DNA from 2 places in the Serratia bockelmannii genome. Region 1 is predicted to be linked to the other one. Evidence: predicted binding sites of a transcription regulator. Region 1 holds the regulator's gene; the other holds the start of a gene.
The links. The regulator Fur, encoded in region 1, represses iron uptake genes when iron is present. The targets are predictions, from matches to a motif close to ATAATAATGAGAACNACTATCAA.

Region 1 (8,009 bases):
GTTCGAAGGCGTTCGCCACCTCGCGCGTGGGCGTCAACTTCTGGGACACCCTGTATTGGGGCGGTTTCGATAGCGTTAACGACTGGGCCAATAAAGGGTATGAAGTGGTGGTCTCCAACCCGGACTACGTCTATATGGACTTCCCTTACGAGGTGAACCCGGACGAGCGCGGTTACTACTGGGGTACCCGCTTCAGCGACGAACGCAAGGTGTTCAGCTTCGCGCCGGACAACATGCCGCAGAATGCGGAAACCTCGGTCGATCGCGATGGCAACCACTTCAACGCCAAGAGCGACAAGCCGTGGCCGGGCGCCTACGGGCTGTCCGCTCAGCTGTGGAGCGAAACCCAGCGCACCGACCCGCAGATGGAATACATGATCTTCCCGCGCGCGCTCTCGGTGGCAGAACGCGCCTGGCACCGCGCCGGTTGGGAGCAGGACTATCGTGCCGGCCGCGAATACAAAGGCGGGGAAACCCACTTTGTCGATACCAAGACGCTGGAGAAAGACTGGCTGCGCTTTGCCAATATCCTGGGCCAGCGTGAACTGGCCAAGCTGGACAAGGGCGGCGTCGCTTACCGTCTGCCGGTACCGGGCGCACGCGTAGCGGGCGGCAAGCTGGAGGCGAATATCGCGCTGCCGGGGTTGGGCATCGAGTACTCCACCGACGGTGGCAAGCAGTGGCAGCGCTATGATGCCAAGGCCAAGCCGGCGATCTCCGGTGAAGTGCAGGTGCGTTCGGTCAGCCCGGACGGCAAACGCTACAGCCGCGCCGAGAAGGTCTAAGCCCGGTGCAACGGCCCGCTGCCCTGGCGGCGGCCGTATAACGAAGGGGGAATGCGTTCGCCCACGCGTGTCGGCGTAGGGCGGACGTTGTAGTGAGAGTAGTACGTGGAGTCGCTGTGCCGCTGCAATTGTGATATTTCATGACATGATTTTCCCCCGGCTTGTCCGGGGATTTTTTTGTCTGCTGTACGGCGGGCATAAAAAAACCGCCTCGGTGTGAGGCGGTTTTTCATAGCCGGTCAGGGCTTACTTCTTGTCGTGCAGCGTTTCGTCTTCGCGGCAGTCACCGGTTTCACAGTGGCCGTACAGGTACAGGCTGTGGTTGGTGAGCTTGATACCGTGCTGCTTGGCGATATCACGCTGGCGCACTTCGATGGATTCGTCGCTGAATTCGATCACTTTGCCGCAGTCCAGGCAAATCAGGTGATCGTGGTGATGCTGTTGGGTCAGCTCGAACACGGACTTGCCGCCTTCGAAATTGTGACGTGTCACAATGCCCGCATCGTCAAACTGGTTCAGTACGCGATAAACCGTTGCCAGCCCGATCTCTTCGCCCATATCAATCAGTTTTTTGTACAAATCTTCCGCACTGACGTGATGGCATTCCGGATTTTGCAGTACTTCCAGGATTTTGAGTCGCGGAAGCGTGACTTTTAAGCCGGCCTTCTTCAATGCGATGTTGTTGTCGGTCATGCGAATTCAGTCCTGTTACTATGCTAATCAAGTTGAGGCGTACTCGCCTGTGGCATCGGTCGGCACAAAGAGTTAATGCGTCTCATTATAGAACCGGTTGTACTAAATGGAAACCGCCGGTTGTTAACAAAGATATAATTGCACTATTGCATGTTTTGCATGCAACGCCTTGATGGATGGGATAAACCGATATCTCAGTCTACCGTGACGGGGTGGGAAGTTACAAATCTGTAGCTTCTATCGCAGCAATCCCTGTTGCCGATGACGGCCCTGTCGGCACACTATGCACTTTACAGGGCCTTTGTTCAACCTTTCGCCAGTGCCGGGGTTTAGCCGACGATATCGGCCAGGCTCAGCTCTTCGACAATCTGTTTGACCCAAGCGTCCACGCGCTCGTTGGTCAGCTCCGGCTGACGGTCTTCGTCGATCGCCAGACCGATGAAGTGATCGTCGTCCGCCAGACCTTTGGAGGCCTCGAAGTGGTAGCCTTTGGTCGGCCAGTGGCCCACGATGGCCGCGCCGCGCGGTTCGATGATGTCGCGGATGGTGCCCATCGCGTCACAGAAGTATTCCGCGTAGTCTTCCTGGTCGCCGCAGCCGAACAGCGCCACCAGTTTGCCGTTGAAGTCGACTTCTTCCAGCGTCGGGAAGAAATCATCCCAGTCACACTGCGCTTCACCGTAGTACCAGGTCGGGATACCCAGCAGCAGGATATCGAACCCTTCCAGGTCTTCTTTGCTGCTTTTAGCGATGTCATGCACTTCAGAGACGTCGTCGCCAAACTGTTTCTGGAGAATTTTCTGGATCATTTTGGCAATGTTTTCGGTATTGCCAGTGTCGCTGCCAAAGAAAATGCCTACAGTAGCCATATCGCGTATAACCTTTAAATTCAAGTAATTGCATTACTCGATGCCAGCACTGCCGCCGCTGACGCCGATTAAAATGATGCCATGGCAAGAGCCTTTCGCCTCCGGGGCGGGCGCCGACAGGCGCAGTCTCTTACCGGTAAATGCGTATCATGCCAGAAAGTGGCGCCGGGGTTTTATCGCATTTATGCGATGCCGGAGAATGAAGAAAAGCGGGGTCGATCCGGCGTTGTCCTTAACGCCGCGCCGCGCGTGCGGCCGAAGAGATCAATGTTCCGGCTGTTCTTCCGCCAGTTGTGCCAACAGCATCTGCTCGATGAGTTCGCTGCGGCTGATGTTGCGCTGTTCCGCCAGTTTGTTCAGGGCATCCACCGCGTCCGCGTTGATTTTCAGCTCTACGCGTCGCAATCCACGCACTTTATCGCGCCGTAACTGATTGCGCTTATTGATTCTAAGCTGTTCATCGCGGGAAAGCGGGTTGGTTTTCGGGCGCCCCGGACGGCGTTCATCTGCGAACAGATCCAGCGTCGTGCGATCCGTTTGTTCTTTTGCCATAGGTAGCGGTACTGCAAGGGAGTTTGCATCAAAAAGCGCTCGCACGCTTCCGGAGGCATCGGTTAACACACTTCGGGCCAATAAACCCTAACCCAAATTCACCTCCGAACCGGCGTTCGCGAACGCGCTGGCGCGGCGGCAAAATTATAGCGCGCCATATTACCCCAGCAGATGGAGCGGCGACAATGCCTAACTGCGGGCTAAACGCGCTAAGCCGTTATCTTTAGCGCGTTTTTTCGCCAGGTGAGTGCGTTTTTCAGGCTTCGCCGAGGAAACGGTGGATGGCGCGCAGCACCGCTTCCGGTTTTTCGGCGTGCACCCAATGGCCGGTGCCGGCGACGACGTGTGCGCGGGCCTGCGGGAACTGGCGGGCGATATCCGCACGGTAGCTGTCCTGCACGTACGGCGACAGGCCGCCGCGAATGAACAGAGTCGGATGCGGCCAGGCCGGGACTTCCTGCCAGCCGGTAATGTCTGCGTAGCGTTCGATCAGTACCGGCAGGTTGAAGCGCCATTCACCGTTGTGGAAGGACTTCAGCAGGAACTGGATCACGCCTTCTTCCTGCAGGTAGTCGCGCATCAGTTGGGCAGCCGCCTGGCGCTGGGTAATGCCGGCGGCGCTGACGGCCTTCAGCGCGGCGAAGATCTCGTCGTGGCGGCGGGTTTGGTAATCCACGGGCGCGACGTCGATGACGATCAGCCTGGCGATGCGCTCGGGCGCGATGGCGGTCAGCGCCATCGCCGCTTTGCCGCCCATCGAATGGCCGATGACGATCGCTTTTTCCAGCTGCAGTTCGTCGAGCAGCGCCAGCAGATCCTGCGCCATGGCGGGGTAGTTCATGTCGTCGGCGCGCGGGGAGAGGCCGTGGTTGCGCAGATCGACCTTGATCACACTGTGCTGTTTATGCAGATCGCGCGCCAGCACGCCCAGGTTGTCCAGATTGCCGAACAGCCCGTGGATCAGCAGCACCGGCAGCGCGTCTGACTCGGCGGCCAGCAGTTGATAATGTAATTTCATGGCGAAGTTCATACTGAGAGAGATTCAGATTAGGGTATCATGATTGAATCGCACGATGAATCATGCGGAATTTTCGCGGCGCGGGCTTGGCAGTGCCGGCTATAGGTATTAGTCTGCATTTGCCGTCCGGAGGCACATTGTTGTGTTCGCCCCAGCGCTTTTAACCTTATAATCCCATGGCTTGAATGCAGGATCTGGCTTCAGGTTCTAAGTAGAAAAAACAGTATTGGATAAAGATGAAAACTATTGAAGTCGACGAAGAGCTTTACCGTTATATTGCCAGCCACACGCAACACATCGGTGAAAGCGCGTCCGATATTTTACGCCGCATGTTGAAATTCACCGCCGGGCAACCGGTGCGCGCGTTGCCTGCCGCCAGTGCGTCACAGTCCGTCGAGCTGGAAAAAGCGGTGCCGGCTCAGCGTCCGCGCGATCGCGTACGCGCCGTGCGTGAACTGCTGCTGTCGGATGAATACGCCGAGCAGAACAAAGCGGTCAACCGTTTCATGCTGGTGCTGTCCACGCTGTACACCCTCGATGCCGCCGGTTTCGCCGCCGCTACCGAGGCGTTGACCGGCCGTACCCGCACCTATTTCGCCGGCGATCAGCAGACTCTGCTGGCCAACGGCACGCACACCAAGCCGAAGCATGTACCGGGCACCCCTTACTGGGTGATCACCAATACCAATACCGGCCGCAAGCGCAGCATGATCGAACACATCATGCAGGCGATGCAGTTCCCGGCGGAACTGATCGAGAAAGTTTGCGGTACCGTCTAATTTAGCGAACAGCCCGTCATGATGGCCGTGCGCGACGTATTTGCCCGGTCACCGACAGGGATGAGGGAGATATGTCGATGGCGAATAATCCACGTGCCGGGCAGCCCGCCCGCCAAAGCGATCTGATCAACGTAGCCCAGCTGACGTCGCAGTACTATGTGCTGCAACCGGAAGCCGGCAATGCCGCACATGCGGTGAAGTTTGGTACCTCCGGCCACCGCGGCAGCGCGCAGCGCCACAGCTTCAACGAAGCGCACATCCTCGCCATCGCTCAGGCGATCGCCGAAGTTCGTTATCAGCAAGGCACTACCGGCCCGTGCTACGTGGGCAAAGACACCCATGCACTGTCCGAGCCGGCCTTCATTTCCGTGCTGGAAGTGCTGACCGCCAACGGCGTCGATGTGATCGTGCAGGAAAACAACGGCTTCACGCCAACGCCGGCGGTATCGCACGCCATTCTGTGCCACAACCGCCGCGGCGGCGCTCAGGCCGACGGCATCGTCATTACGCCGTCCCATAACCCGCCGGAAGATGGCGGTATCAAATACAATCCGCCGAACGGCGGCCCGGCTGACACCAACCTGACGTCGGTGATCGAGAAGCGCGCCAACGAACTGCTGGCGCAGCAGTTGAAAGGCGTTCAGCGTCAGTCGCTGGATAAGGCCTGGAACAGCGGCCACCTGCATGCCAAAGATCTGGTGCAGCCTTATGTCGAAGGCCTGGTTGACGTGGTCGACATGCCGGCCATTCAACGCGCCGGCCTGAAGCTGGGCGTGGATCCGCTCGGCGGCTCCGGCATCGCCTATTGGCAGCGGGTGGCGGAACACTACAAGCTGGATCTGACTCTGGTGAACGACTCCATCGATCAGACCTTCCGCTTTATGCACCTGGACCATGACGGCATCATCCGCATGGACTGCTCGTCCGAGTCGGCGATGGCCGGCCTGCTGGCGCTGCGCGACAAATTCGATCTGGCGTTCGCCAACGATCCGGATTACGACCGTCACGGCATCGTCACGCCGAAGGGCCTGATGAACCCGAACCACTATCTGGCGGTAGCCATCAACTACCTGTTCCAACATCGCCCGCAGTGGGGCGCCGATGTGGCGGTAGGTAAAACGCTGGTATCCAGCGCGATGATCGACCGCGTGGTGGCTGACCTGGGGCGCAAGCTGGTGGAAGTGCCGGTCGGCTTCAAGTGGTTCGTGGACGGCCTGTTCAACGGCAGCCTGGGCTTCGGCGGCGAAGAAAGCGCCGGGGCCTCGTTCCTGCGCTTCAACGGCCAGCCGTGGTCGACCGACAAAGACGGTATCATCATGTGCCTGCTGGCGGCTGAAATCACCGCGGTAACCGGTGAGAACCCGCAGCATCATTATGACGATCTGGCCAAGCGCTTCGGCGCGCCGAGCTACAACCGCATCCAGGCGCCGGCAACCCATGCGCAGAAAGCGGCGCTGTCCAAACTGTCGCCGGAGATGGTCAAGGCCAGTACGCTGGGCGGGGATCCGATCACCGCACGTCTGACCGCGGCGCCGGGCAACGGCGCGTCGATCGGCGGCTTGAAAGTGATGACTGACAATGGTTGGTTCGCGGCCCGTCCTTCCGGCACTGAAGAGGCTTACAAGATCTACTGCGAGAGCTTCCTCGGGGCGGAACACCGCGAGAAGATTGAGCACGAAGCGGTCGAGATCGTCAGCGAAGTGCTGGCTTCCGCCAAGTAATCGCTTTTCTTGATGGATAAAAAGCGCTGTTTTTACAGCGCTTTTTTTATGCCTGTAATTTAGATATATCTTTTTCACGGTACGTGCTTGCGCATTTAGATATATCGATCTAGATTAGCGCTATCGACGCTGTTTAGATATATCTAAACAACCTCGTATTGATGTTCACTGTTAAAGCGAGGTATCACCCTATGTTTCATCGATTAGGTTTACACCGGCATCACCACCACCATCATGAGTGCGAAGAGGGCCGCCGTCATCGCGGCGGACGCCATCACTTCGGCGGCGAAGGCGAAGAGCACGGCCGAGGTGGGCGCGGTGGCCGGGGCGGGCGTCATCGTCTGTTCGAACACGGCGATCTGCGCCTGGTGCTGCTGGCGCTGGTGGCGCGCAAGCCCAGCCACGGGTACGAATTGATCAAGGCGATCGAGGAAGCGTCATCCGGCCTGTACGTGCCGAGCCCGGGGGTGATTTACCCCACGCTGACGCTGCTGGAAGAGCAGGACTTCCTCGAACCGCTCACCACCGGCAACGGCCGCAAAAGCTACCGCATCACCGCGGCGGGCGAGGGCGAGCTGCAAAAGCATCAACAGGTGGTTGACGTCATTCTGGCGCGCCTGGCGGGCGCCGGCCGCGAGCATCATCGGCACGGCAACCTGGCGGAAGGCATCTACGACGCCATGAACCGTCTGCGCAGCCTGCTGCGCGGCAACGTGATGCGCGCCGATCTCACGCCGCAGCAGGTGGAGCGCATCAACGCTGCGTTGCTGACCGCCGTGGCGGCGATCGAAAGCGAAATGCATATTCAACCCACGCAGCAGGAGAAGAACTGATGCCCGGCCACCGTTTTAACATTACCGTTGAAGCCCTGAGCGATCGCCAGGGCAACCCCGTCGAGAAAGCACCGCTGAGTTTTGAGGTGACCAACCACGACGATATTCTCGAGATCGTCGAGCGCATTCGGGCGCGTGACGATCTGAACTTCGGCCCCGAGCAGAGCGCGGCCTTCGCCGTAGGATTGAAGCTGTTCTCCGAAGTGATGATCGAAAACCGCAAACACCCGGTGTTCGCTCCGCTGCGCGAGGCGTTTAAGGAATTTATGGTCGGATTGAAGAAGGGCTCGGCGGCGTAAAGGCGCGGCAAACCGCGCCCACCGGGGTTAAGGCATGAAGCGATAGCCGACGCCGGTTTCGGTCAGCAGGTGTTTGGGCCGGGCCGGATCGGCTTCGAGCTTCTGCCGCAAATGGCCCATGTAGATGCGCAGATAGTGGCTGTGCTCCACGTAGTTCGGCCCCCAGACGTGGCTCAACAGCTGGCGTTGGGTGATCACCTTGCCGGCGTTGGCCAGCAGCTCCGCCAGCAGGCGAAACTCGATCGGCGTCAGATGCAGATCTTCGTCGTTGCGCAGCACCCGGCGATTCACCAGATCGACGGTAATCGCCGAAAAGCTCACCAGCGGGCTTTCCTGTTGGTTAGCTGAGTGGCGGCGCAGTGCGACCCGCACCCGCGCCAGCAGCTCGCCGATGCCGAACGGTTTGCTGAGGTAGTCGTCGGCGCCGGCATCCAGCGCGGCGATCTTGTCCTCTTCGGCG
Region 2 (8,009 bases), 1.2 Mb from region 1:
TGTCCAGCGACCAGTAGTTGAGATCGCGAGTCTGCTCACAGTTGCTGCACTTCACCCGCACCACGTGCCATTCGCTTTCGCACAGGTTGCAGTGCAGGTAGCGCAGGCCGTTGACGGTGCCGATATGCACCATGCTGGAGACCGGAATGCTGCCGCACACCGGGCAGAACTGACGCTGCTCGCCGTATTCGGCGCGCGCCTTACCGGGGATCAGGCTGGCCATCTGCGCCCAATAGAGCGACAGCGCGGCCCAGAGGAACGGCGCCTTCTCGCTGCCCACCTTGCCGAACTCGCGGTTGAGCAAAGCGTCGGCCATCAGCTCCAGCTCGTGCGCCGAGGCTTTCTCCAGGTTGTCCAGCACCGTCAGAATGTGCTCCGGCGCCTGCGGGCGCAGCTCGGCGATCAGCGACGTCAGCAGCTTGCGCCAGTGCTCGCTGCGCGGGAACACGCTCAGATCGAGCGGCGGTTTGCCGCTGGCGGCGCCCTGCGCCAACGCTTCGCTCAGATCGAGCGCCAGCGGATTATCGTGCAGCGCATGCTGCTGCGCCTGCGCCAGTTCGGCGGCGAAGTTAAGGTAGTCGCCCAGCGGGTTGTCGACCGCCAGCTGACGCAGACGGTCGGCGCGGCGGCTGTACAGGCTTTTCAGGTTGGCGAAAAGTAACGGCGGGATGTTCTCCGCCGTTGTGGACTTCTCACGCTGTGCCCCTAACTGCTCTTTAGGAACGATGCGGATACTCATCAGGGTTTATCTTCCTGTCGTTTCTCGCGGACCTCACGGTACCAGCGCGGATGATGTTTCTTGGCCCAGGCCGCCGGCACCCAGCCTTCCACCATCGCGGTAATGGTGCCTTTTACCCACAATGCGGCGTAAATGTGCACCATAATCACGATGATAAGGCCGACCGCGGCCAGCGAATGCACCAGCAGCGCGATGCGGATCAGCGGGATGGAGAACGACGGCGCAAAATACGGCCGCCAGATCACCACGCCACTGGCCAGCAGCAGCACCAGGCTGATAATCGCCGCCCAGAACACGCACTTCTGGCCGAAATTATAGCGCCCAGTGTCACCCACTTCCTCGTTCATGGCGATTTTGTGGATGTTCTTGGCCCAGACGATATCTTCCCGGTTGATCAGGTTATGCTTCCAGTAGCGCAGGAACATCAGCAGGAACGCGGCAAACATGATCACCCCGACAAACGGGTGCAGAATGCGCGCCAGCTGCGGCGTCCCGAAGATGTTCATCAGCCAGTTGAAGGAGGGGAAGAAGAACCCCAGCCCGCTGATGGCGGCGAACACGAAGCAAAACGCCACGATCCAGTGGTTGATGCGCTCCGGTGCGCTGTAACGCTGAATGGGCTTTTCCTTTCTCATTTGCGCGTCTCCTCGTCGTGCGACTCGTCGTGCTCGTCCTCATCCTCGACGCGGTTAGGCCCGACGCCGACATAGTGGAACACGCTGGCCGCGAAGGTGGCGGCAAAACCGATGGCCGCCAGGGGTTTCCACACGCCCTTCCAGAAGGTCACCGCCGGGCTGATGCTCGGGTTGTCCGGCAAACCGTGGTACAGCTGCGGTTTGTCGGCGTGGTGCAACACGTACATCACGTGCGTGCCGCCCACCCCTGCCGGATCGTACAGACCGGCGTTCTGGTAGCCGCGGGTGTTCAGCTCGCTGACGCGATCCGCCGCCACCTGCTTCATCGCTTCCTTGGTACCGAAGTGAATGGCGCCGGTCGGGCAGGTTTTCACGCAGGCCGGTTCCTGGCCGACGTCCACGCGGTCGACGCACAGGGTGCACTTGTACACCCGGTTGTCGTCCTTGTTCATGCGCGGCACGTCGAACGGGCAGCCGGCGATGCAGTAGCCGCAGCCGATGCAGTGCTCGGATTGGAAGTCGACGATGCCGTTGGCGTACTGAATGATCGCGCCTTCCGACGGACAGGCCTTCAGGCAGCCCGGATCGGCGCAGTGCATGCAGCCATCCTTGCGGATCAGCCATTCCAGCTTGCCGTTTTCCTCCACCTCGGAGAAGCGCATCACCGTCCACGACTTGGCGGTCAGATCGGCGGGGTTATCGTACACCCCGACGTTGTGCCCCACTTCGTCGCGGATGTCGTTCCATTCGGAACAGGCCACCTGACAGGCCTTGCAGCCGATACAGGTGGTGACATCGATCAGTTTGGCCACTTCTTCCTGGTGGTCACGGGCGCGCGGCGCCGGCGTGAAACCATTGGTGGCGGATTTACGAATGATGTCTTGAGATTGCATGGCCATGATTCGTCTCCGTTACACCTTTTCCACGTTGACCAGGAACGCCTTGAACTCCGGCGTTTGCGTATTGGCGTCGCCGACGAACGGCGTCAGCGTGTTGGCGATAAAGCCTTTCTTCGCCACCCCTTCGTAACCCCAGTGGATCGGGATGCCGATGGTGTCGACTTCCTGGCCGTGCACCTGCAGCGTGCGAATACGTTTGGTCACCACCGCCTTGGCCTTGATGTAGCCGCGGTTGGAGCTGACCTTCACGGTATCGCCCTGCTTGATGCCCTTCTTCTCCGCCAGCTTTTCGCCGATCTCCACGAACTGCTCCGGCTGCGCGATGGCGTTCAGCCGCGCGTGCTTGGTCCAGTAGTGGAAGTGCTCGGTCAGACGATAGGTGGTGCCGACGTACGGGAACTTGTCGGATTTGCCCATCGCCGCCAGATCGTCCTTGAACACGCGCGCCGCCGGGTTGGACACCACATTCGGGTGCAGCGGGTTGGTGCCGAGCGGCGTTTCGAACGGCTCGTAGTGTTCAGGGAACGGCCCTTCCGCCATCTTGTCGGTGGCGAACAGGCGGCCCATGCCTTCCGGCTGCATGATGAACGGCCCGACGTCGCTGCCCGGCGCGGCGGTGCTGTAGTCCGGGATATCGGCCCCGACCCACTTGGCGCCGTCCCACTCCAGCAGCTGGCGTTTCGGATCCCACGGTTTCCCCTGCGGATCCGCCGAGGCGCGGTTGTACAGAATGCGGCGGTTGAGCGGCCATGCCCAGGCCCAGCCCAGCGTATTGCCGAGGCCGGACGGATCGGCGTTGTCGCGCCGCGCCATCTGGTTGCCGGCCGGCGTCCAGCTGCCGGCGAAGATCCAGCAACCGCTGGCGGTGGTGCCGTCGTCGCGCAGCTGCGCGAACGAGCTGAGCAGCTCGCCTTTTTTCACCAGCACTTTGCCGTCGGCATCCAGCAGATCCGCCAGCGCCTTGCCGTTGTTCTCCTGCGCCACCTCTTCCGGCGCCGGGTTGTCCGGCGTCAGGTAGTCCCAGGTCATGTTCAGCACCTGTTCAGGCACCGCACCGCCGTCGCGCGCATACATCTCGCGCAGGCGGCTGAAGATGCCCGCCAGGATCTCACCGTCGTTCAGCGCTTCGCCCGGGGCGTCCGCGCCTTTCCAGTGCCACTGCAGCCAGCGGCCGGAGTTGACGATCGAACCGTTCTCTTCGGCGAAGCAGGTGGACGGCAGGCGGAACACTTCGGTCTGGATCTGCGAAGGATCCACCTCGTTGAACTCGCCGTGGTTCTGCCAGAAGTTAGAGGTCTCGGTGTTCAACGGATCGATGGTCACCAGGAACTTCAGCTTGGACAGCGAAGCCACTACCTTGTTTTTGTTCGGGAACGACGCCACCGGGTTAAAGCCCTGGCAGAAGTAGCCGTTGACCTTGCCCTGCGACATCATCTCGAAGTACTGCAGCACGTCGTAGCCCTTGTCCCACTTCGGCAACCAGTCAAAGCCCCAGCTGTTGTCCTTCTGCGCCTTGTCACCGTAGAAGGTCTTCATCATGCTGACGAAGAATTTCGGGTAGTTGCCCCAGTAGTTCACCTGGCCCGGCAGCAGCGCCTTCGGCGTGTTGGCCTTCAGGTAGGTCTCGAGATCGGTCTGTTTCTCCGACGGCAGCGTCAGGTAGCCCGGCAGGCTCTGCGACAGCAGGCCGAGATCGGTCAGCCCCTGGATGTTGGAGTGGCCGCGCAGCGCGTTGACGCCGCCGCCCGCCATGCCCATGTTGCCGAGCAGCAGCTGGATCATCGCCATGGTGCGGATGTTCTGCGCGCCGACCGAGTGCTGAGTCCAGCCCAGGGCGTACAGGAACGAAGCGGTCTTATCCGCGACGCAGGTTTCGGCGATGTATTCGCACACCTTGAGGAAATCGTCCTTCGGCGTGCCGCAGATGTTGGTCACCACGTCAGGCGTGTAGCGGCTCACGTGCTGCTTCAGCAGGTTCCACACGCAGCGCGGATCCTGCAGCGTGACGTCGCGCTTGGCGAAGCCGTTCTCGTCGAACTGGTAGTTCCAGGTGGTTTTGTCGTACTTGCGGTTTTCCGCGTCGTAGCCGCTGAACAAGCCGTCTTCGAAGGCAAAGTCTTCCCGCACCAGCAGGCTGGCGTTGGTGTAGGCCTCGACGTACTCGCGATTAAACTTGTTGTTGGTCATCAGATACAGCAACACGCCCGACAGGAAAGCGATGTCGGTCCCGGAGCGGATCGGCGTGTAGAAGTCCGCCACCGATGCGGTTCGGGTAAAGCGCGGATCGATCACGATCAGCTTGGCATTGTTGTGTATTTTGGCTTCCATCGCCCAGCGGAACCCCACCGGATGCGCTTCCGCCGCATTACCGCCCATGACGATAATCAAATTCGCGTTCTTGATATCAACCCAGTGGTTGGTCATCGCACCGCGACCAAATGTTGGAGCAAGACTTGCTACCGTTGGTCCGTGTCAGACACGCGCCTGGTTGTCTACGGCAAGCATGCCGAGAGCGCGACTAAATTTTTGCGACAGAAAACCGGTTTCGTTGCTGGCGGCCGAGGCGCACAGCATGCCGGTGGTCAGCCAACGGTTGACGGTAACGCCCTGGTCGTTGGTTTTGATGAAGTTGGCATCGCGGTCTTCTTTCACCAGCTTGGCGATGCGGGTAAAGGCGTCGTCCCAGCTGATGCGTTGCCATTTGTCCGACCCCGGCGCCCGGTATTCCGGGTACTTGAGGCGGCTTTCACTGTGGATAAAGTCAACCAGGCCGGCGCCTTTCGGGCAAAGCGCGCCGCGGTTTACCGGGTGATCCGGATCCCCTTCGATATGGAAAATGCTTTCTTTGGCGTTCTTGGCGCCATCACCAAGGCTGTACATCAACAGCCCACAGCCGACGGAACAATACGTACAGGTATTACGGGTCTCACGGGCGCGCAGCAGTTTGTACTGCCGGGTTTCCGCCAACGCCACTTCGGGGGCAAAGCCCAGCGCGGCCACCGTCGTTCCTGCCATACCGCCAGCGCAGATCTTAAAGAACTGCCTTCTGCTGACCTGCATGGGGGTCTCCTTTACTCTCGATTGTCACATTGTTCAAATGCGCCTGCCCCGCTAGCGCGGCAAACGCGAATGTCACTGTTGTTATGCTTGCTACGAACGCCGGCCATATTACCACAGCGTGCTTGTGGTTGTTACACACTCGTGCTCATTCAGTGAACGCATTGGCACATTTCGATACATTTCGACCTTGGCGCTCCCTACAGTATAGAGAGTAACCCACGTGCCGGGGCGATGGCTTGATGCGGCCACCCGCCGCCCTCTTCTATCAGTATGTTAGCGCATCGATTTGTTCATTAACCACACACTTCACAGGGCATTGATAATCATTTTCAATATCATTTAATTAACTATAATGATCCGACTGCTTACGCGGTGCTCGCCCTTTGCGCCGCCCATACACCACTGGAGATGATGATTATGAGTTATTCACTGCCATCCCTGCCGTACGCTTACGACGCACTGGAACCGCATTTCGACAAGCAGACGATGGAAATCCATCACACCAAACACCACCAGACCTACGTTAACAACGCCAACACCGTGCTGGAAGCCTACCCTGAGCTGGCCAAATACAGCGTTGAAGAGCTGATCCAGGATCTGGATAAAGTGCCTGCCGACAAACGCACCTTCATGCGCAACAACGCCGGCGGCCACGCCAACCACAGCTTCTTCTGGAAAAACCTGAAAACCGGCACCACGCTGGGCGGCGATCTGAAAGCGGCCATCGAGCGCGATTTCGGCAGCGTTGAGAAATTCCAGGAAGAGTTCGAGAAAGCCGCAGCCACCCGCTTCGGTTCCGGTTGGGCCTGGCTGGTGCTGAAAGACGGCAAGCTGGCCGTGGTGTCTACCGCCAACCAGGACAGCCCGCTGATGGGCGAAGCCGTCGCCGGCGCTTCCGGTTTCCCAATCATCGGCCTGGACGTGTGGGAACACGCTTACTACCTGAAATACCAGAACAAACGCCCTGACTACATCAAGGCGTTCTGGAACGTGGTCAACTGGGACGAAGCCGCCGCACGCTTCGCCGCGAAGAAGTAATTCGCCCCCGTTGATGAAGATGCCCGCCGCCGGCGGGTATTTTTTTGCCTGAAATCCGCTAAAGTTTGACCACTTCTTGCCGATGGTTTGTTCAATTGACGTTCGCCCGGAGAAGGAAAAACGCTATGGCGGCATTGCAAGCATTAGCAGGAAAGTTCACTCATCTCACCGTAGGTAAAAAGCTCGGCCTCGGCTTCGCGCTGTTGCTGCTGTTGGCGGTCGTCATCGCCGGCACCGGGGCGCAATACCTGCACATCATCGAATCCCGCGCCGATCGCATCGACTTCAGCAACCGGCTGAACGAGGAGATCAACCAGGCCAAATACAACCGCGCCATGTACGGCCAGACCTACCAGCCGGAGTATCTGCAGAACAATCGCGCCAATATCGATAACGCCGTCAAACTGATAGACCAGGGCCAGGCGTTGGACTGGGACGCCCAAAGCCGCAAGGATCTGCAGCGTCTGGTGACGCTGATTGGGGAATATCAGCAACAGCAAAAAATCTTTGAGCAGGCGGTCTCGGCGAAAGACGCGGTGCGCCAGAGCTGGAACATGTCGGAAGTGCAGGCCAGCCTGAGCCAGGTGGAGCGCCAGCTCACCAACGGCGATCTGCAGTTGGCCTTCATTCAACTGAACCAGAAGCTGACCCAGGTGCGCTACGGCGCGCGCGGTCTGTTGCTGAGCCTGAACAAAGAAACCGAAGCGCCGCTGATGGCGGCCATCGACGACGCACGCGACGCGGCCAACGCCCTGAGCCGCCGGGTCAGCGACGCGCAGCGCCCGCAGCTGCAACCGCTGCTGGCCGCCCTGGACGATTACAAAAACCGCATCGCGGCCTACCTGCCGGCCTATGAGCACGAACAGCAGATCAGCCGGCAGCTCGGTGAACGCGCGCATGAGATCGGCACGCTGGTGAACGCCTTTATGCAGGACGAACTGGCGCAGACGCGCAGCAACATCAACCTGGCGCAGCTGCAGATGGGCATCACCACCCTGATCGCCATCATCGCCGGGATACTTATCGCCTGGCGTATCACGCTGCAGATCACCCGTCCGCTGCACAGCACGCTGGCGATGGCGGAACGCATCGCCAGCGGCGATCTGCGCCAGGCGCAGACCAGCACCCGCCGCGACGAGCTGGGACAACTGCTGAACGCGGTGGCGGCGATGAGCCAAAATCTGCGCACCATGATTGAGAAGATCCAGATGGGGGTCAGCCAGGTCTCCACCGCCTCCGCGGAAATCGCCGCCGGCAACACCGATCTCTCCTCCCGCACCGAACAGCAGGCGGCGGCGGTCGAAGAAACCGCGGCCAGCATGGAACAGCTGACCGCCACGGTGAAACAAAACGCCGACAATGCCCATCACGCCAATCAGCTGGCCACCGACGCTTCGCAGACCGCGCAACAGGGCGGCAAGCTGGTGGAGAACGTGGTCAGCACCATGCGCGATATCTCCAGCAGTTCGCAGCGTATCGCTGAAATTACCACCCTGATCAACGGTATTGCCTTCCAGACCAACATCCTGGCGCTCAACGCCGCGGTGGAAGCGGCGCGCGCCGGCGAACAGGGACGCGGCTTCTCGGTGGTCGCCAGCGAAGTGCGCAGCCTGGCGAGCCGCAGCGCCCAAGCGGCCA

Region 2: sodA (superoxide dismutase [Mn]) is a predicted target of Fur. The motif match lies at 5,650-5,672, and genes of this name have one in related genera.

The regions. Positions count from the first base shown of each region.
Region 1 covers NZ_CP196512.1:1,219,118-1,227,126, forward strand. The annotation lists gene ACSJLU_RS05790 (beta-N-acetylhexosaminidase) at 1-785, shown strand, start outside; gene fur (ferric iron uptake transcriptional regulator) at 1,032-1,478, opposite strand; gene fldA (flavodoxin FldA) at 1,808-2,347, opposite strand; gene ybfE (LexA regulated protein) at 2,612-2,899, opposite strand; gene ybfF (esterase) at 3,156-3,929, opposite strand; gene seqA (replication initiation negative regulator SeqA) at 4,154-4,696, shown strand; gene pgm (phosphoglucomutase (alpha-D-glucose-1,6-bisphosphate-dependent)) at 4,774-6,417, shown strand; gene ACSJLU_RS05825 (PadR family transcriptional regulator) at 6,609-7,250, shown strand; gene ACSJLU_RS05830 (DUF3861 domain-containing protein) at 7,250-7,549, shown strand; gene kdpE (two-component system response regulator KdpE) at 7,577-8,009, opposite strand, start outside.
Region 2 covers NZ_CP196512.1:42,078-50,086, reverse strand. The annotation lists gene fdhE (formate dehydrogenase accessory protein FdhE) at 1-739, opposite strand, end outside; gene fdoI (formate dehydrogenase cytochrome b556 subunit) at 739-1,374, opposite strand; gene fdxH (formate dehydrogenase subunit beta) at 1,371-2,273, opposite strand; gene fdnG (formate dehydrogenase-N subunit alpha) at 2,286-5,333, opposite strand; gene sodA (superoxide dismutase [Mn]) at 5,751-6,371, shown strand; gene ACSJLU_RS00195 (methyl-accepting chemotaxis protein) at 6,497-8,009, shown strand, end outside.